DNA from 4 places in the Streptomyces sp. CB09001 genome. Region 1 is predicted to be linked to each of the others. Evidence: riboswitches for the same ligand, from Rfam matches in the RefSeq annotation. Region 1 holds a riboswitch; each other region holds the start of a gene.
The links. A riboswitch is a leader RNA that binds a small molecule or an ion and turns the genes downstream of it on or off. The one in region 1 is predicted to bind cyclic di-AMP.
Positions count from the first base shown of each region.

Region 1 (4,725 bases):
CTCCAGGAGCGGATCGTCTTCCTCGGGACACCGATCGACGAGACCACCGCGAACGACGTGATGGCGCAGTTCATGTACCTGGAGCACCAGGCAGCGGACCGGGACATCGAGCTGTACGTCAACTCGCCCGGCGGCTCCTTCACCGCCATGACCGCGATCTACGACACGATGCGCTACGTCGCCTGCGACGTAGCCACGACCTGCCTCGGGCAGGCCGGTTCGTCCGCCGCGGTGCTGCTGGCGGCGGGCACGCCCGGCAAGCGCGCCGTCCTGCCGGGCGCCCGGGTGGTGCTCCACCAGCCGGCGCTCACCGAACCGGTGCGGGGGCAGGCGAGCGACCTGGCCGTCCACGCGGAGGAACTGGTCCGCGTCCGCGCCCGCCTGGAGGAGATCCTCGTACGGCACACCGGCCGCACTCCCGAGCAGGTGACCGCGGACATCGAACGGGACACGGTCCTGGACGCCCGACAGGCGCTGGAGTACGGGCTGGTGGACCGGATCGTGCCGGGCCGCAGGACCCCGCCCGCCCCGTCCGGCGCCAGGTGATCCGCCCGTGCTGCCACCCGAGTTGCCGCCGCTGCCCGCCCTGACCCGGGCCGAGGCCGAGGTCATCGATCGCTATCTGGACGTCGTCGACCTGCTCGGACGCATCAACCCGGGGCGGGACGGCGACACCTACCGCGGGCTGCGGGCCGCCCAGGCACTGGTCGGCAAGGCGGCGGCGCTGCGTGACGCGCTGGCGCTGATGCACCGGCGGGGCGAGACGGAGGTGCACGCCGCCACCCTGGCCCGGGCGCTGCGCGTACTCGACGGCGAGCGGCGGACGGCGCGGCTCGGCCTCCCGCCCGCTTCCGAGAGTTGAGCACCTCGAACCCAGACCCGTCACATCCAGACCCATCACATCCAGACCCATCACATCCGGACCCATCACATCCGGACCCATCACATCCGGACCCATCACATCCGGACCCATCACATCCGGACGCATCCGGACCGGGACGAAACGGACCAAACGACGTACCCCCTTTCGGCGTAGGAACACCTCCGATTCGCGACCGGTCGAAGTTGCGGCACCCGTGCGCTCCGCCCGTGCCGCACACCACTGCGCCGCTGGTCCCGGGGCCGTCACCGCTCGCGGCGGCACTTCGAACAGGAGGCGTCGACCCGAACGGGCGAGTGGCACGTAACAACACAAAGGGCACGTTCCGTTGGGAATTCCCTTCAGGACGGGACAAGATCCGTGACTGACGACAAGCCCCCGCCGCAGCGGCGGGGCGGTCCGGGCGGACGCCGAGTCCTGCCGCCGTCCGGACGACCGGTCGCAAGGGAAGTGGATCGGCAGGAGTGGAGGACCCGAGCACGACGGGTCGCCGGCACGGCCGCCTCCGCGGGAGGCGCCGGGCTCAGCGGTCCTTGGGGTGAAGCCGCACACCGCGGCCGGGCAACTTCGCCAGCCCGAATCCGACAGGTCATCCTTCACAGGCGGCTGACGAAGGGTTGCGCATGTCCGCGCTCAATCGTGTCCCGTCGCTGATGGCCCGTGCCGGTACGGCCTCGGCTCTCACCCTCGCCGCCGTGGGCGGCTCCGTCGTGGTCCCCGGTGTCGCCTCCGAGGCGGCCGCGGCGAGCCATGCGACGAAAGCCCTCAAGATCGCGGCCTCCAAGAAGGGCGCCCCGTACCGCTGGGGTGCCACGGGTCCTCACCGGTTCGACTGTTCCGGCCTGACCCTGTACTCGTTCAAGAAGGCCGGCAAGAAGCTGCCCCGCACCGCGGCCCAGCAGTACAACAGGACCAGCCGTGTCTCCGTGCGGAACCGCAAGGCCGGAGACCTCGTGTTCTTCCACTCCGGCAGCAGCGTCTACCACGTCGGCATCTACGCCGGGAAGGGCAGGATCTGGCACGCGCCGAAGACCGGCGCCGTGGTGCGCCTGGAGAGGATCTGGACGTCAAGCGTCTGGTACGGCCGGGTCAAGTAGCCCGCCCGCGGGGGTGGTGGCGTTCTGTCCCGCCGTCACCCCCGCGGGCGCGGCCGGTCCGCCCGGGGGCGCCCAGGGCAGTTCGATGGAGACGGTCTTGCCGCCCTCGCGGGTGGGCCTGACCCTCAGCCTGCCGCCGCACTCGGCGGTCAGCCAGCGAATGATCACCATGCCCCGCCCGTTGTCCTGCTGGACGGCGGCGGGCAGACGCTTGGGGAAGCGCGGGTGGCTGTCGGTGACACCGAGACGCAGCCGCTCGTCGCGGTCGAGAACGAGGTCCACCGTGAAGGTGGGCGACTGCCCGAACGTGTGCTGGACCGCGTTGGTCGCCAGTTCGGAGACGATGAGCCGCACCGTGTCCGCCAGATCGGCGTCGCCCGGCAAGCCCCACTCCGCCAGGGTGCCGACCACGTAGGTCCGCGCGGCGGCCACCGAGGCGGGATCGCTCGGCAGAGTGACGGATGCTTCCAGATGGTCTGCCATGGCGACGTCGTCCCTTTCTCACGGGACCGCAGGCCCGACACGGAGCGGATGGTTCGAGTACGGTCCCGGACTGGTGCTTCACCGCCAGACTGCCATCACCAGGCCCATGAAGGGCGGCGATCCACCAAGATATGCATATATCTGTCGCTCGAAGCGGTGAACTCTGCGACGGCAGAGCGTATTTGGGCGGCTCATAAGGAGTAAGGGAGTTGTCCCATGCAGCACGGTCCCGTGGTGCGCCGCCGCAAGCTGGGCGCGGAACTGCGCGCCCTGCGCACGTCGGCGGGCATCACCAGCGGCGAGGCGGCCCGGCTCGTGGGCTGGCACCAGTCGAAGGTCAGCCGGATCGAGACCGGGACGAGCGGGGCCAAACCGGCCGACGTGCGGTTACTGCTGGACGTCTACGGCGTGGCCGACGAGCAGCTGCGGGGGCTGCTGGTGATGCTGGCGCGGTCCGAGGACGCCGGGGGGCGCCACCACTGGTGGCACGCCTACCGCGGGGTGCTGCCCCCGACGTACCGCGACTTCATCAGCCTGGAGTCGCAGGCCAGCGCGATGCGCACGCTGGAGACCACGGTGGTGCCCGGCCTGCTCCAGACGCCGGAGTACGCCCGCGCGGTGACGCGGGCCGCCGTGGACGGGATGCCGGCGGAACGGCTGGACACGCTGGTGGAGGTCCGGCTGGCCCGGCAGGACGTGCTGCGGGGCGAGCCGCCGCTGGAGCTGAGCGCGGTCCTGGACGAGGCGGTGCTGCGCCGGGAGGTGGGCGGGCCCGGGGTGATGGCCCGTCAACTGGCCAGACTGGTCGAGGCGGCGCAGCTCCCCCATGTCCGGCTCCAGGTTCTGCCGTTTGCCGCCGGGGCGCACATCGGTGTCACCGGCCCTTTCGTAATCTTCTCCTTTTCGAGCACTTCTGATCTGGACGTGGTTGTTCTCGACCACTTGACGAGTAGCCTGCACCTCGAACGGAAAGAAGACCTAGAGGCCTATACCGAGGCCTTCAACGCCCTTCTGATCCATGCCCTTTCGCCCGAGGACTCGTTGGACTTCATCGCCGCGACCGCGGCAGGCGCGTAAGGAGGCACCATGTCAGGCTCCATGTCCGAAGATCCCCGGAACATCCCTGTCAGCACCGATATGACCGGTGTGCGGTGGCTGCGCAGCAGCTACAGCACCGGAGCGAACAACTGCGTGGAGACCGCCCGCCCGTCGGCCGGCCCCCGCGCCGGACTGCTCGCCGTGCGCGACTCCAAGAACCCGGCCGGACCCGCCCTGCTCTTCTCCCCCGGGAGCTGGACGGCGTTCACCGCCGGCGTCGGCCGCGGCTGACCGCGCCGGACACCGGACGACGCACGGCCGTGTCCCGCCGACTCATGGCCGCGTTTCGCCGATCACCCGTACAGCGCGCTCGATCTGTTCCCCGGAGAGGTCCCCGCGAGCGGTCAGCCTGAGCCGTGAGATGCCGTCGGGCACGGAAGGAGGGCGGAAGCAGCCCACGGACAGGCCGGCCGCCCGGCAGTCGGCCGCCCACCGCACGGCCTCCTCCGGGGAGGGTGCGCGCACCGAGACGACCGCGGCGTCCGGACGTACCGCGTCCAGACCCGCGGCGGTCAGGCGTGCGTGCAGTTCGGCGGCGACGGCTCTGGCCCGCGCCGCCCGTCCCGGCTCGCGGCCGAGCAGTCTGAGCGCCGCGAGGGCCGCCCCCGCGGCGGCGGGGGCGAGCCCGGTGTCGAAGATGAACGTGCGGGCCGCGTTGACCAGGTGGTCGACGACCCGGGCGGGGCCCAGCACGGCGCCGCCCTGGGCGCCGAGCGACTTGGACAGCGTGACGGTCACGACGACGTCGTCACGGCCCGCCAGTCCCGCCCCCTGCGGGGCACCCCGGCCTCCCTCACCGAGGACGCCGAGACCGTGGGCGTCGTCGACGACCAGTCCGGCGCCGTGTTCCCGGCACGCTTCGGCGAGCGCGCTCAGGGGCGCGGCGTCGCCGTCGACCGAGAAGACCGTGTCGGAGACGGCCACCGCGGGCCCCTCGTGCGTCGCCAGCGCCTTGCGCACGGCGTCCGGGTCGGCGTGCCCCACGACCTGCGTGGTGCCGCGGGCGAGCCGGCAACCGTCGATCAGCGAGGCGTGGTTGCCCGCGTCGGAGACGACGAGGCTGCCGTGCGGTGCCAGCGCGGTGACCGCGGCGAGGTTGGCCGCGTAACCGGAGGAGAAGACGAGCGCGGCCTCGAAACCGCAGAGCTCGGCGAGTTCGCGCTCGAG
Region 1 is NZ_CP026730.1:568,316-573,040, forward strand. Features, by position in the region: gene C4J65_RS02780 (ATP-dependent Clp protease proteolytic subunit) at 1-546, shown strand, start outside; gene C4J65_RS02785 (hypothetical protein) at 554-862, shown strand; cyclic di-AMP (ydaO/yuaA leader) riboswitch at 1,405-1,468, shown strand; gene C4J65_RS02795 (C40 family peptidase) at 1,504-1,977, shown strand; gene C4J65_RS02800 (ATP-binding protein) at 1,948-2,460, opposite strand; gene C4J65_RS02805 (helix-turn-helix transcriptional regulator) at 2,677-3,537, shown strand; gene C4J65_RS02810 (DUF397 domain-containing protein) at 3,559-3,789, shown strand; gene C4J65_RS02815 (8-amino-7-oxononanoate synthase) at 3,832-4,725, opposite strand, start outside.

Region 2 (4,725 bases), 3.2 Mb from region 1:
TACCGCCTTCGGCACCGACCAGCTCACCGGCGACAGCGGCATCGCCTCCGTCACCGCGGCGACCTTCTTCGTGCGGGTCGTGATGTCGCCGTTCGCGCACCCGCTGTTCACCGTGCTCACCGGCATCGGCTTCGGCGTCGCCGCGCTCTCGACGGGCCGGCACCACCTGCGCCGGGCCCTGCTCCCCCTGGCCGGACTGCTGCTCGCGATGGGCATGCACGCACTGTGGAACGGCTCGGCCGCGTTCGGCGAGTACGGCTTCTTCGCCGTGTACGCGGCGTTCATGGTGCCGTCCTTCGGCCTGCTGACCTGGCTGGTGATCTGGACCCGGCAGCGCGAACTGGGCACCGTGCGGGCCGAGCTGCCCGCGTACGTCGTGGCCGGCTGGCTCACGCCCGCGGAGCCGTACGCGCTCGGCTCGATGCGGGCCCGCCGCATCGCCCGGCAGTACGCCCGCCGGCACGCCGGGAAGGAAGGGGCGCGGGCGGTGGCGCGGTACGAGGCCTGCGCGACCTCGGTGGCGTTCCTGCGGCAGCGGGGCCGCCGGGGCCGGGCGGGCGCCGACTTCGCCGTACGGGAGCGGGCACTGCTGGACGCCCTGTGGCACCTGCGGGACCTCGCCCGCCCGGCCCTGGACCACGCGGCCCGGGCCACGGCACCGCCGCCGCCCGTGCCGCAGCCGGTGCCGCCGTGGGCGTATCCGTACGGCGGGACGCACGGCGCGTACGGCCTCCGGACCGCGCCCACTCCCTACGCCCCGCAGGCCCCGTACGCCCCCCACGCCCTCTACGGGCCGCTCGGACCGCAGGCCCCGCACAACCCGTACGCGCCGCCACACACCCCGTATGCGCCGCCGTACACCCCGTACGCGCCACCCGGCCCCCACCGCCCGTAGGTCCGCGACGCGAGGACCGTCCGCTCAGGCGGACGCCCGGGTCAGCCGGCCGACCTCGTCCTCCGTCAGGCTCAGCTCGGCCACGCCCAGCAGCGCCGGCAGCTGCTCCACCGTGCGCGCGGACGCGATCGGCGCCGCCACCGTCGGCCGGGCGGCCAGCCAGGCGAGGGCGACCGTGGCGACGGGGGCGTCGTGGGCCTCGGCGATCTCGTCCAGGGCGGCCAGCACCCGGCGGCCCCGCTCGGTCTTAAGGTGCTTGGCCGCACCGCCCGCCCGCGGGCTGTCCACCTCCGTGCCGGGCCGGTACTTGCCGGTGAGGAAGCCGGCCGCGAGGGCGTAGTACGGCACGGCGGCGAGCCCCGCCCGCTCGGCGAGGTCGCGCAGCTCGCCCTCGTACGTGTCGCGGGAGACCAGGTTGTAGTGCGGCTGGAGGGCGACGTACCGGGCGAGGCCCTCGCGGTCGGAGAACTCCAGGGACGCGGCGAGCCGCTCGGCGGAGATGTTGGAGGCGGCGATGTGCCGCACCTTGCCGGCCTTCACCAGTTCGTCGAGCGCGCCGACGATCTCCTCGACCGGCACCTCGGGCTTGTCGAAGTGGGTGTAGTACAGGTCGATGTGGTCGGTGCCCAGGCGGCGCAGCGAGGCGTCGGCCGCGGCCCTGATGTTCGCGGCGGACAGGCCCGGGTACTCGGGGTGCTGGCTGACCTTGGTGGCGAGGACGACGTCGTCACGGTTGCCGCGGGCCGCGAACCACTCGCCCAGGACGGTCTCGGACTCACCGCCGCTGTTGCCGTCGACCCACGCCGAGTAGGAGTCGGCGGTGTCGACGAAGTTGCCGCCGGCCGCCGTGTAGGCGTCCAGGACGGCGAAGGACCGGTCTCGGTCGGCGGTCCAGCCGAAGACGTTGCCGCCCAGGGCCAGGGGGAAGACCTCGAGGTCGGAGGAGCCGAGCTTGCGCAGAGAAGTCATGTAGGGACTCAACGACCGCGCCGGAGCGGGCGATTCCGGCAGGCACGCAAAATCCCCGCAAACCGGCAGCCCTGACGTCGGGGGGTCGCCGTCAGGACCGCCGGGGATCGGCGGGGCGCGTCGTGGGCGGGGTGGCTCAGGGGGTGAGGCCCTTGCTCTGCAGCCAGGCCATCGGATCGATGCCGGTGCCGCCGTCGGTGTGCACCTCGAGGTGGAGGTGGGCGCCGGTGACGTTGCCGGTGGCGCCGACACGGCCGATGACGTCGCCGGTGGTGACCTGCTGGCCGACGCTGACGTTGATGGAGGACTGGTGCGCGTACCAGAGCTCGGTGCCGTCGTCGAGGGTGAGCACCGTCTTGTAGCCGTACGACCCGTCCCAGCCGGCCGACGTGATGGTGCCGCTGTGCACCGCCTTGAGCAGCGTGCCCGTGGGGGCGGCGAAGTCGAGGCCGGTGTGGTGGCCGGAGGACCAGAGGGAGCCGGCCTGGTTGAACGTGGAGGAGATCGTGTACGAGGAGGTCGGCAGCGTGAACTGCTTGGCCAGCTTCGCGAGCCGCTCGGCCTCGGCCTTCTTCGCGGCCTCCTCCTCCGCCTTCTTCTTGGCGGCGGCGGCCTTCTCCTCGGCCTCCTTCTCCGCCTTGGCGGCGGCTTCCGCGGCCTTCTTCTCGGCCGCGGCGGCGGCTTCGGCGGCGGCCTTGGTCTCGACCTGCGCCTGCTGCTGCTCGGCCTGCGCCATGATCCGGGCCCGCAGCGACTCACCAGCGCCGGTGGTGCCGGTCTTCTCCGCGCTGTCGGCGGCGACGGCCTGGGTGATGCCGCTGAGCGGGGTGGCGGAACCCTCGGGCTCCGACTTCTCGTCGTCGCCGGGGAGGAGCGAGCCGACGTTCGGCAGGTCCGGCATGGAGATGGACACCGGCGGCTTGCCGGTCTGCGCGCTGGCCATGCCGCCCGCTCCGACGGCGGCTATGACACCGACGCCGAGGACGGTGGAGCTGCGGGCGAGTCCGCCGCGCTGCTTGGCCACGCGGTGCCGGCCGCGTACGGGGCGGATGGATTCCGCGGTGGGATTCCACTCCTCCCAGGGGCCCTCTTCGGTGCGGTAGCCGTCGTAGCCGAAGGTGTCGGTGCCGTGCCCACTGGGCGCGGACGGGGCCTCGGGGGCAGGCCGGTTGGACGCCACGTGGGCGTACTCCTTTCCTTCCTTTCGCCTACCGGGTTAGCTGACGGGTTCGGAGCAGGAAGGTCTCCTACGGGTGTCTGCCGACCGTTTTCCACGGCGGCATACGCCCGATTCACCCCAATGTGGTGGTTCCCCGGTTCCCTTGCGGGATTCGGCGCGTGCGCACGGAGCCGCCTTCTGTGACGGCTGGGACGACCGCGCTGCGTTATCGAACGTTAATAGACGCGAGGCTCCGATTCCAAGCCGTTCCTCTTGATCATTACCGAATACGGCCGGGACGTACGCCTCACGACCGGTGAAAACCGGGCGAGTTGACCCGGCCTCGGTATTCCCTCTCGCGCCAGTTTCTTCTGACGGTGTATCAGTTGTTATGCGGAGGGGGGTCGCGCTGTCACGGCTCGTGACAATGATCATGATCACCGCGCCGGGGGCGCCGGACGGCGAGCAGTGCCATGTCGTCCGCCATGCCGCCCCCGGAGTGCCGGCGCACGTCCTCGGCGAGGGTGGCGAGCAGGGTCGCCGGATGCGGGAAGACGCGGCCGGTCAGCCGCGCCTGCGGATCGTAGAACTCGCCCTTCGCGTCCCGGGCTTCGGTCAGCCCGTCGGTGTAGAGCAGCAGTGTGGCCCCGCCGGGGAAGGGGGCCTCCTCCGCCCGGTCGGGCCACACTCCCAGCTCGCCCATGCCGAGCGGCAGCGCCGACTCGTGGGCGGGCAGCGGGCCGAGGGTGCCGTCGCCGTAGAGCAGCAGGGGCGGCGGATGGCCGCGGTTGACGATGCGGACGGTGCCGCCGCCGTGCGGGAGTTCGGCGAGGACGGCGGTGGTGAAGCCCTCGAAGGCGTCCAGTCCGTCGCGTCGGGTGCCCTCGCGCGCCAGCGCCCGCTCCAGGCGCTGTGCCACCGCCTCCAGCGTCGCCTCCTGCTCGGCCGCCTCCCGGAACGCGCCGATCACGACGGCGACGGCGGCCACCGCACCCATGCCCTTGCCGCGCACGTCCCCGACGATGAGCCGGACGCCGCGGGCGCTGTCCTGCACCGCGTACAGGTCGCCGCCGATGAAGGCGTCGGCCTGCGCGGCCTCGTAGCAGACGGCGATCTCGAAGCCCGCGATCCGCTCGGCGGGTTCGGGCAGGACGGCGCGCTGGGCGGCCTCGGCGATCTCACGGACGGAGACGAGGCGCTCGCTGCTGCGGCGGACCATGCCGTTCACGAGGACGGCGAGTACGGCGACCGTGGCGATGGTGATCAGCTCGGTGAGGGAGTCGACGTAGTGGATGACGCCCTTGCCGAGCTGCAGCCCGATGACCGCGGCGACCACGGCGACGCCGGTGAGCGCCGTGCCGCGCCGCGAGTAGAGCGGGGCGGCGATCAGGGGCGCGGCCGTGTAGAGGGGCCCGGCGGTGAAGTATCTCGGGGTGAAGATGTCGTACAGGATGGCGACGACGATCAGCAGCACGGGGAGCGCGTGCACGAAGGCCCGCCCGTACCCGGTCCGCCGGGCTGGCGGTGGCCCGGAGGGCGGCACGGGCAGCGCCTCGTCGCCGAGCCCGAGACCCGGGTCGGGTACGGGATCGCCGGGGAGCCGGCCACCGGCTCTGGCGGCCGCTCCCTCGTCGTCCACGTCACCTGGCCGCACCACTCGTCTCCCGCCGCCCCGCGCGTCCGCGCCGCTTGCCGTCCCGCA
Region 2 is NZ_CP026730.1:3,808,533-3,813,257, reverse strand. Features, by position in the region: gene C4J65_RS17670 (PrsW family intramembrane metalloprotease) at 1-895, shown strand, start outside; gene C4J65_RS17665 (aldo/keto reductase) at 920-1,864, opposite strand; gene C4J65_RS17660 (M23 family metallopeptidase) at 2,001-3,044, opposite strand; cyclic di-AMP (ydaO/yuaA leader) riboswitch at 3,056-3,211, opposite strand; gene C4J65_RS17655 (PP2C family protein-serine/threonine phosphatase) at 3,436-4,662, opposite strand.
Region 2: another riboswitch for cyclic di-AMP. It lies ahead of C4J65_RS17660 (M23 family metallopeptidase); the one in region 1 lies ahead of C4J65_RS02795 (C40 family peptidase).

Region 3 (4,725 bases), 3.9 Mb from region 1:
ACGGCAACATGATGATCGTGACCGCGAAGGACGGCACGGAGACGTGGTACTGCCACCTCTCCAGCTACCAGGTCCCCTCCGGTACGACGGTGAAGGCGGGCGACGCGATCGCGTTCTCCGGCAACTCGGGCAACTCCACCGGTCCGCACCTGCACTTCGAGGTGCGCCCCGCGGGCGGTTCGTCGATCGACCCGCTTCCGTGGCTGCGCAGCCATGGCATCAGCCCGACGTGACGCCGTAACCCCACCTTTCGCCGTATGGTCGCAGCAGCCCGAGCCGGGCCCGGGCCCGGGTCTACGCCCAGGCCCGCCGCCGTCCGCACCGTGCCGCCGCTAGAGCTTCTCCACCGGCGCGTACCGCAGCAGCAGCCGCTTCGGCTTGGTGTCACCGAAGTCGATCGTCGCCTCGGCGTTCGACCCGATGCCCTTGACGCCGACCACCGTGCCGAGCCCGAACTGGTCGTGCGTGACGCGGTCGCCGACCGCCAGCGAGACCGTGGGCTGCTCGGCGCCGGCCGACCTGCCCGTGGCGAAGCCGGACGCACCCGATGCCGAGGACCGGGACCGCGACCGGGACGACGACAGCGAGGCCGCCACGCCCGAGACCGGCGCCGAGGGCGCGGGACCGTTCGCCCCGGTCCGCTTCCACTCCAGGTGCGGGGCCGGGATCTCCTCCAGGAACCGGGAGGGCGGGTTGTACGACGGCTGGCCCCAGGCGCTGCGCAGCGTCGACCGGGTCAGGTAGAGGCGTTCACGGGCGCGCGTGATGCCGACGTAGGCGAGGCGGCGCTCCTCCTCCAGCTCCTTGGCCTGGCCGAGGGCGCGCATGTGCGGGAAGACGCCGTCCTCCATGCCGGTGAGGAAGACGACCGGGAACTCCAGGCCCTTGGCGGTGTGCAGGGTCATCAGGGTGACGACGCCGCCGCCGTCCTCCTCGTCCGGGATCTGGTCGGAGTCGGCGACGAGCGCGACCTTCTCCAGGAAGTCGGCCAGCGTCCCGGCCTCCTCCCCCTCGGCCCGCTCCTGCTCGAACTCCAGGGCGACGGCCGCCAGTTCCTGGAGGTTCTCGATGCGGGTCTCGTCCTGGGGGTCGGTGGAGGCCTGCAACTCGGCGAGGTACCCGGTGCGTTCGAGGATGGCCTCGAGGACGGTCGCGGGTCCGGCGCCGGACTCGACGACCGTACGGAGATCCTCCATGAGCGTGTTGAACCGCTTGACGGCGTTCGCGGAGCGCGCGGCCATCCCGTACGCCTCGTCGACGCGCTTCAGCGCCTGCGGGAAGCTGATCTTCTCGCGCTGGGAGAGGGCGTCGATCATCGCCTCGGCGCGGTCGCCGATGCCGCGCTTGGGGACGTTGAGGATGCGGCGCAGCGGCACCGAGTCCTCCGGGTTGGCCAGCACCCGCAGGTAGGCCAGGACGTCCCGGACCTCCTTGCGCTCGTAGAAGCGGACGCCGCCGACGACCTTGTAGGGCAGGCCGGTGCGGATGAAGATTTCTTCGAAGACACGGGACTGCGCGTTGGTCCGGTAGAAGACCGCGACGTCGCCGGCCCTGGCCTCGCCCGCGTCGGTGAGGCGGTCTATCTCGTCGGCGACGAACTGCGCCTCGTCGTGCTCGGTGTCGGCGACGTACCCGGTGATCTGCGCGCCGCTGCCCTGGTTGGTCCACAGGTTCTTGGGGCGGCGGGACTCGTTGCGCTCGATGACCGCGTTGGCGGCGCTGAGGATGGTCTGGGTGGAGCGGTAGTTCTGCTCCAGCAGGATCGTCGTCGCGTCCGGGTAGTCCTCCTCGAACTGGAGGATGTTGCGGATGGTGGCCCCGCGGAAGGCGTAGATCGACTGGTCGGCGTCGCCCACCACGCACAGCTCGGCGGGCGGCACCTCGGCCTCCGGCGGCACGTCGACGGGGTGCTCCGAAGCCACGCCGACCAGCTCGCGCACCAGCGCGTACTGCGCGTGGTTGGTGTCCTGGTACTCGTCGACCAGGACGTGCCGGAAGCGGCGGCGGTAGTGCTCGGCGACGTCCGGGAAGGCGCGCAGCAGGTTGACCGTCGTCATGATCAGGTCGTCGAAGTCGAGGGCGTTCGCCTCGCGCAGCCGCGACTGGTACATGGCGTAGGCCTGGGCGAGGGTCTTCTCGAAACCGTCGGCCGCCTGCCCGGCGAAGTCCTCCTCGTCGATCAGCTCGTTCTTCAGGTTCGAGATCTTGGCGCTGAAGGACTTCGGCGGGAACTTCTTGGGGTCGAGGTCCAGGTCGCGGCAGACCAGCGCCATGAGCCGCTTGGAGTCGGCGGCGTCGTAGATCGAGAACGACGAGGTGAAGCCGAGCTTCTTCGACTCGCGGCGCAGGATGCGGACGCACGCGCTGTGGAAGGTCATCACCCACATCGCGTTGGCGCGCGGGCCGACGAGCTGCTCGACGCGCTCCTTCATCTCGCCCGCGGCCTTGTTGGTGAAGGTGATCGCGAGGATCTGGCCCGGGTGGACGCTCCGCTCGGCCAGCAGGTGGGCGATGCGGTGGGTGAGCACGCGGGTCTTGCCGGAGCCGGCACCGGCCACGATGAGCAGCGGGGAGCCGGAGTGGACGACGGCGGCGCGCTGGTTCTCGTTCAGCCCCTCCAGGAGCGCGGCGGCGTCCAGGGCGGGGCGCGGGGCGCCGTCCCGGTAGTGGGTGTCCCGGTCCGGGGGCGCGTCGAACTTCCCGCCGAACAGATCGTGCGGGACCGGCTCCGGTCCGTGATCGTCCTCGGGCGGCGGGGGTTCCTCCTCGTGACCCCGGGGGGTCTGGAGGCTCGCCAGGAAGCTGTCGTCAAAGAGGCTGCTCATCGCTCTCCGAGTCTAGGGCGCCCCACCGACAACCCGGTGCCACCCCGGAAAATGCCCGGCACCCTCCAGCACGGGCACGCCCTGCGACCAGCGGGACCACGAAGAGTGACGCCCACGACCGCCCGGTGACGCCCGCACAGAAGGTCACGAAAATGTATCGGGCATATCACCCACCAACCTTCACAGCGGCCACACGAGTTGGCTACGGTGCGGGGCAGGCCGCTCGACCCCCTCCGGCGAACCTCGCCGGGCCGCGCGGCCTCCGCCGAGTCCGACGTGCCCGCACGGCACCCGGAGCCGGGGACCCAACCGAGAACTTTGGGGTGAATCGGCCGTACCGTCCTCGACGAGGGACGGTCACGCCGTAGGGCAACCCTTCCGAACCACCGCCCGAACCCGACAGCTAACCCGGTAGGCGGAGCACTGGAAGGAGTCGCCTCCTTGGCGTCGCACCGCAAGTCGCGCCCCACCGGTACCCGCGTCGCGGGCATACGGACCCCGGCCCTCGCCACCGCGGCCCTCACCTCCGTCGCGCTGCTGTCCCAGACGGCGAACGCCACGCCGTCGGACGACCGGCCGACCCTGGAGGAGGTCGAGAAGAAGGTCGACGACCTCTACCGCCAGGCCGGGTCGGCGACCGAGAAGTACAACGCGGCCAAGGAGAAGACCACCAAGCAGCGCAAGAAGGTCGACACCCTCCTCGACGACGTCGCCCAGCGCACCCAGAGGCTCAACGACGCGCGCGAGGAGCTGGGTTCCTTCGCCTCCGCCCAGTACCGCACGGGCGCCTCGGTCCCGGAGACCGCGACGCTGCTGCTCGCGGACTCGCCGCAGGACTACTTCGACCAGAACCAGCTGATGAACCGGCTCACCGGCCGGCAGAAGACCGCCGTCGACGACTACGTCACGCAGCAGTCCGAGACGATGAAGAAGCGCCGGGAGGCCACCGAGAGCCTCGACACGCTCACCGACTCGCAGACCGATCTGAAGACGGCCAAGTCGACCGTCCAGAAGAAGCTGGCCACCGCGCGGGAGCTGCTCTCGGAACTGACCGCCGAGGAGAAGGCCCGGCTCGCGGCGATCGAGAGGAAGAAGCAGGAGGAGGCCGAGCGCAAGGCCGCCGAGCTGGCGAAGCAGCAGGCGGCGCAGGAGGAGGCCGAGCGCAAGCGTCGGGAGGCCGCCCAGCAGGAGACCGGCTCCGGATCCGGCGGCACCGGCTCGTCGGAGTCCTCGGACTCGTCGACGCCGGACACCTCGACCGGCACCAAGGCCGAGAAGGCGATCGCCTTCGCCCGCGCCCAGATCGGCAAGCCGTACGTCTGGGGCGCCACGGGACCGGGTTCCTACGACTGCTCGGGCCTCACCCAGGCCGCCTGGAAGGCCGCCGGCGTGACGCTGCCGCGCGTCACCTACGACCAGGTCAACGCCGGCACGACCGTCTCCGTCTCCCAGGCGCAACCCGGTGACCTGGTCTTCTTCTACGACGACATCAGCCATGTCGGCCTGTACATCGGCGACGGCATGATGATCCACGCCCCGAAGCCCGGCGCGTACGTCCGCGAGGAGTCGATCTTCTACGACGGCGAGTCGTCGATCTACAGCGTGGTGCGCCCGGCCTGATCGGCGAGGGTCTTTAGCATCGGGCGCATGTCATCGGCCACCCATCCCTCCGCATTGCGCGCCTGGTGGGCGCAGCGCCCACCGGCGGCCGGGGCCGCGGTGATGGCGACCGGCATCGTGTCGGTCGCGCTGCACCTGACGGGCCGCGAGGTCCTGTCCCGGATCGCCCTGGCGCTGGCCTGCGGCGCCTGGCTGATACTGGCGGCGAACTTCGTCTACCTGCTGCTGGCCGACCGGGCGCAGTGGGTGAAGCGGGCCGGGACGCCTGGCGCGCTCACCG
Region 3 is NZ_CP026730.1:4,498,325-4,503,049, reverse strand. Features, by position in the region: gene C4J65_RS21090 (M23 family metallopeptidase) at 1-233, shown strand, start outside; gene pcrA (DNA helicase PcrA) at 333-2,825, opposite strand; cyclic di-AMP (ydaO/yuaA leader) riboswitch at 3,079-3,260, shown strand; gene C4J65_RS21080 (C40 family peptidase) at 3,267-4,445, shown strand; gene C4J65_RS21075 (tellurite resistance/C4-dicarboxylate transporter family protein) at 4,473-4,725, shown strand, end outside.
Region 3: another riboswitch for cyclic di-AMP. It lies ahead of C4J65_RS21080 (C40 family peptidase); the one in region 1 lies ahead of C4J65_RS02795 (C40 family peptidase).

Region 4 (4,725 bases), 3.7 Mb from region 1:
GGTGGGTCAGCTCCACGACCACGGCCGAGGGCACGATCCCGGGGGCGTAGGGGTCTCCGAACTGGGCCGAGAGCATCACCAGCAGCGGCCGGAACCGTTTCCCGCCGGCCCGCACCAGGTGCTGGGCGGCCTCCGTGATGAACGGCACCTCGCTTTTGGTTGCCTCAAGCAACCCTTCCTCGACAGCAACCAATCCGGCCTGGACATCGGCTTCCAGAGCCTGGTCCCGCACGCTCAGCCCGAACGGCCCGACGACGGTCACGAGGGGTCTCCTGTCTGCTGGTGTCTACTGGCGATTACCTGGTTTGTCGATAGGTCGCTGCCACCACTCAAGTCAGCGTATCCGGTCACGTTTCGATCACCGCTAGCGCCCACCGTTACAGGCTGGTCGGTATCGGATCATGAACGGTATGTTTTTGATCAGGTGATATGAGCAGATTTTGATTGATATCGCCAGAGGGGACGAGCCGGAGCCGGAGGGCGAACGGGCCGGAGCCGCCACCGAAGATCCCATCACTCCTCCCAACGGCCCGCACTTCGAGAACGTCACCCGACAGACGCACCCACCCCTCTCCCGCCCCCTTCCCCACCTCCTCCCCCTCCCCGCTTCCCTCCCCTCCCCGCTCGACACCCGAAGCCGTCCCCACCCGCGGCCGGTTGGCTCCTAGTTGGGGTTAATGCCCTATTTGCCGTGCTTGTTGAAGCCAGTGAGTTGGCTCACTCCGGGCGCCCCGCAGGCAACCCCACCGAAACCTGTGCCCTCCCTTTGCCCCGCAAGCCAGTTGGGGATTGGCAACAGCAAAGGATCAAGGGCCCCAAAGACGTCAGACCAAGGTCAACAGGCATGTTGGGTGATTCCTGCACTTGTTCCGGACATGTGCTCTCGCATACGTTCCCGGCCTGTCGGGTGGACGCCGAATCCTGCCACCGCCCGTCGCACAGTCATCCACCCAACAAACTCGCAGGCAGGAGCGGGGGACCCAGGTAAGTCGCCGCACCGGTCACCACCGGAGCGGCTCGGGGTGAAGCCGTACCCGTCAGGGCACGGCCGGGCACCTCCCCGCCCGAACCCGACAGCTCACCTCGTAGGCGTAAGGAGAGGGACACCGCATGTCTGCCAACGGTCAGAACCGTCACGCCCGCACCAGCCGCCTCGCCCGAAAGCTCGCCGTCGCCGGCACCGGTGCCGCGGTGCTCGCGCTGCCGCTCATCGGCGCCACCACCGCTTCCGCGGCCACCCCGGCCGCCGCCACGACCGCCACCACGGCGGCCACGGCCTACCCGGACAACCTCGACGGCTGGATCCGCGAGTCGCTCGACATCATGGCCCAGCACGGCATCCCCGGGACCTACGAGGGCATTCACCGCAACATCATGCGTGAGTCCTCCGGCAACCCGCTCGCCATCAACAACTGGGACATCAACGCCATCAACGGCACCCCGTCCAAGGGTCTGCTCCAGGTGATCGACCCGACCTTCCAGGCGTACCACGTGGAGGGCACCTCCTGGGACCCGTACGACCCGGTCGCCAACATCACCGCCGCCTGCAACTACGCGGCCGACCGCTACGGCTCGATGGACAACGTCTTCAGCGCGTACTGAGCCGCGCCGCCGCGGCAGCGCACCAAGCGGTAGCGCATCAAGAGGTACCGAAGATCCGCTCGAGGACGACGGCCACGCCGTCGTCCTCGTTCGTCGTGGTGACCTCGTCGGCCACCGCCTTGAGTTCGGGGTGGGCGCCGGCCATGGCGACACCGTGGGCCGCCCAATGGAACATGGGGATGTCGTTGGGCATGTCCCCGAAGGCGATCGTCCGCCGCCGCTCCAGACCCAGGTGCTCGGCGGCCAGCGCCAGGCCGGTGGCCTTGGTGATGCCGCAGGGCTGGAGCTCCACCGTGCCGGGCCCCGACATGGTGACCGTCGCGAGCGAACCGACCACCGCGCGAGCCGTCGCCGCCAGTTCGTCGTCGGTCAGCTCGGGGTGGCGCAGCAGCACCTTGCTGATCGGCGTGGACCACAGCTGCTCACGCCGCTCGACGCGCACCGCGGGCAGCGTCGGGTGGGGCATCAGGTAGCCCGGCTCGATGAGCGTCAGCCCCTCGACGCCGTCCTGGTCCACGGCGGCGTGCACCTGGCCCACCTCGGCCTCGATCTTGCCGAGCGCGGTCTCGGCCAGCTCCCGGTCCAGGGTGACCGACCACAGCATCCGGTGCGCGCCGGCGTCGTACACCTGCGCGCCCTGTCCGCACACCGCGAGCCCCGTGCAGCCGAGCCGGTCGAGGAGGGGGCGCACCCTGGGTGCCGGCCGTCCCGTCACCACCAGGTGCCGCGCACCGGCACCGGCGACCCGCGCCAGCGCGGCCAGCGACCGGTCGGAGACGGTGTCGTCGCCTCGGAGCAGCGTGCCGTCCAGGTCGGTGGCGACGAGTGAGTATGCGGTGCGGTCCATGATCAGAGAATACGGACACCGCACCCGCCGGACTCACCCGTGACCGCTTCCGAACGAGGGCGTAACGAGTGCGCTCGAACCCGCACGGGGTTGCACGAGGACGCCCGATCATGTCCGGATCCTGACACATCATCGGCTAAAGCCGATTCAGGGCCTGTGCCCCGGTTGGCATCGGGATGGGGCGCTGCCCACCCTCCCGCGGTACTTCCTTTTGTTCAGGGGGGCTTGACCGGGGAGGCGCGCCTGCCGTCGAAGGCCCCTCCCCCGAGAACTCCTCCCCAAGACCTTCCGGCACCGCCCAGAGTGTCCCCGTTCGCGCCACTGCGCCAAGACCGCGTCCCGGGCGCCGCCGCCTCCGGCCGCACTGCCCAAGAGCGGCACGTCACCCGTAACGTGTGGCCCGACCACGTGTCACGCGACGCACACCGATCACGTGGCGCACACGGCGCGCACGGCGCACATGGCGAGCACGAAAGCGAGGCAGCACCCGATGCCCCCCTTCGATGTCCCCGAGGGCGACCCCTTCGGCCCGCACAACCTTCCGTACGGCGTGTTCTCGATCCCCGGCTCGGTCGACCGGACGGTGGGCGTACGGCTGGGCGACCACGTCCTCGACGCGGGTGCGGCGGCCCACGCGCTCGGCTCGCCGTACGGGTCGCTCCTCGCGCGGCCCACTCTCAACCCGCTGCTGGCGGCCGGGCGCACGGCGTGGTCGGACGTGCGGCGCGCACTGACGGCGTGGGTGACGGTCCCCTCCCACCGCGAGGCCCTTCAGCCGTTCTTCCACCCACTGTCGTCGGTGACCCTGCACCTGCCCTTCGAGGTCGCCGACTACGTCGACTTCTACGCCTCCGAGAACCACGCCCGCAACGTCGGCCAGATCTTCCGCCCCGACGCCGCCGACTCCCTCACCCCGAACTGGAAGCACCTCCCGATCGGCTACCACGGCCGCTCCGGCACGGTCGTCGTCTCGGGCACGGACGTCGTACGCCCGTCGGGGCAGCGCAAGGCCCCGGCCGACGCCGCACCCGTCTTCGGCCCGTCCGTACGCCTCGACATCGAGGCGGAGGTCGGCTTCGTGGTGGGAGTGCCGTCCGAACTGGGCAGTCCGGTCGCGCTCGGCGACTTCCGCGAGCACGTCTTCGGGCTCTGCCTGCTCAACGACTGGTCCGCGCGGGACGTCCAGGCCTGGGAGTACGTCCCCCTCGGCCCGTTCCTCGGCAAGTCCTTCACCACGTCGGTGTCGGCGTGGATCACGCCGCTGGACGCCCTGGAGGAGGCCCGGGTGGCGCCGCCCGAGCGCACGCACGAACTGCTGCCCTACCTGGACGACACGGACCCCGATCAGGACGACCCCGGCGGCTACGACCTGCGGATCTCCGTCGCCGTCAACGGCCACGTCGTCTCCGAGCCGCCGTTCTCCACCATGTACTGGACGGCCGCACAGCAGTTGGCCCACATGACGGTCAACGGCGCCTCGCTGCGCACCGGCGACCTCTACGGCTCGGGCACGGTGAGCGGGCCGACCGAGCGGGAGCGCGGGTCGCTGCTCGAACTGACCTGGAACGGCCGCGACCCGCTGGAACTGCCCGACGGCAAGCGGACGTTCCTGGAGAACGGCGACGTGGTGACCCTGTCGGCCTGGGCCCCGGGCCCGGACGGTGTCCGGGTGGGGCTGGGAGAGGCGACCGGGCGGGTGGTCGGTCCGGGGGCCGGACGAGGCGTCTGACGGTACGCCCGGGCGGGATGCGGGGCCCGTACGTCCAAGCCCGGTACGTTCGAGACCCGTACGCCCCAGGCCGGTACATTCGAGCCGCGTACGCCCAAGGCCGGTACGTTCGAGACCCGTACGCCCCAGGCCGGTACGTTCGAGCCGCGTACGCCCAGGTTCCGTACGCCCAGGTTCCGGAACCGGTGTCCGCCGACACCTGACTCACACCGCCCGGCCCCGTCATACTGGCGTCGGGCGGTGTGCGCGCACGGCCCGGCCCAGAGCACCACCCCTGTACAGCCAGAGCCGCCCATCCTTCGACCAGGATCCGGAGCCAGTGGCATGACCGTCTGCCTGCTCCTGCTGTTCGTCGTCGCCGTGACCGCCGCGGTGCCGGTGCCCCGCGCGCTGACCCGTTCCGCGTGGCCCGAGCGGGATCCGGTGGTGGGGCTGTGGGTGTGGCAGTGCCTGGTCGCTACGGTGCTGCTGTGCTGTCTGACGGCACTCGCCCTCGGCGCCACCGCCGTCTTCGGGACCGTCCGCGCCCAGCTCTTCGCGCCGGCAC
Region 4 is NZ_CP026730.1:4,304,599-4,309,323, reverse strand. Features, by position in the region: gene C4J65_RS20090 (polyprenyl synthetase family protein) at 1-262, opposite strand, end outside; cyclic di-AMP (ydaO/yuaA leader) riboswitch at 938-1,106, shown strand; gene C4J65_RS20080 (transglycosylase SLT domain-containing protein) at 1,111-1,602, shown strand; gene C4J65_RS20075 (HAD family hydrolase) at 1,640-2,449, opposite strand; gene fahA (fumarylacetoacetase) at 2,940-4,178, shown strand; gene C4J65_RS20065 (M56 family metallopeptidase) at 4,503-4,725, shown strand, end outside.
Region 4: another riboswitch for cyclic di-AMP. It lies ahead of C4J65_RS20080 (transglycosylase SLT domain-containing protein); the one in region 1 lies ahead of C4J65_RS02795 (C40 family peptidase).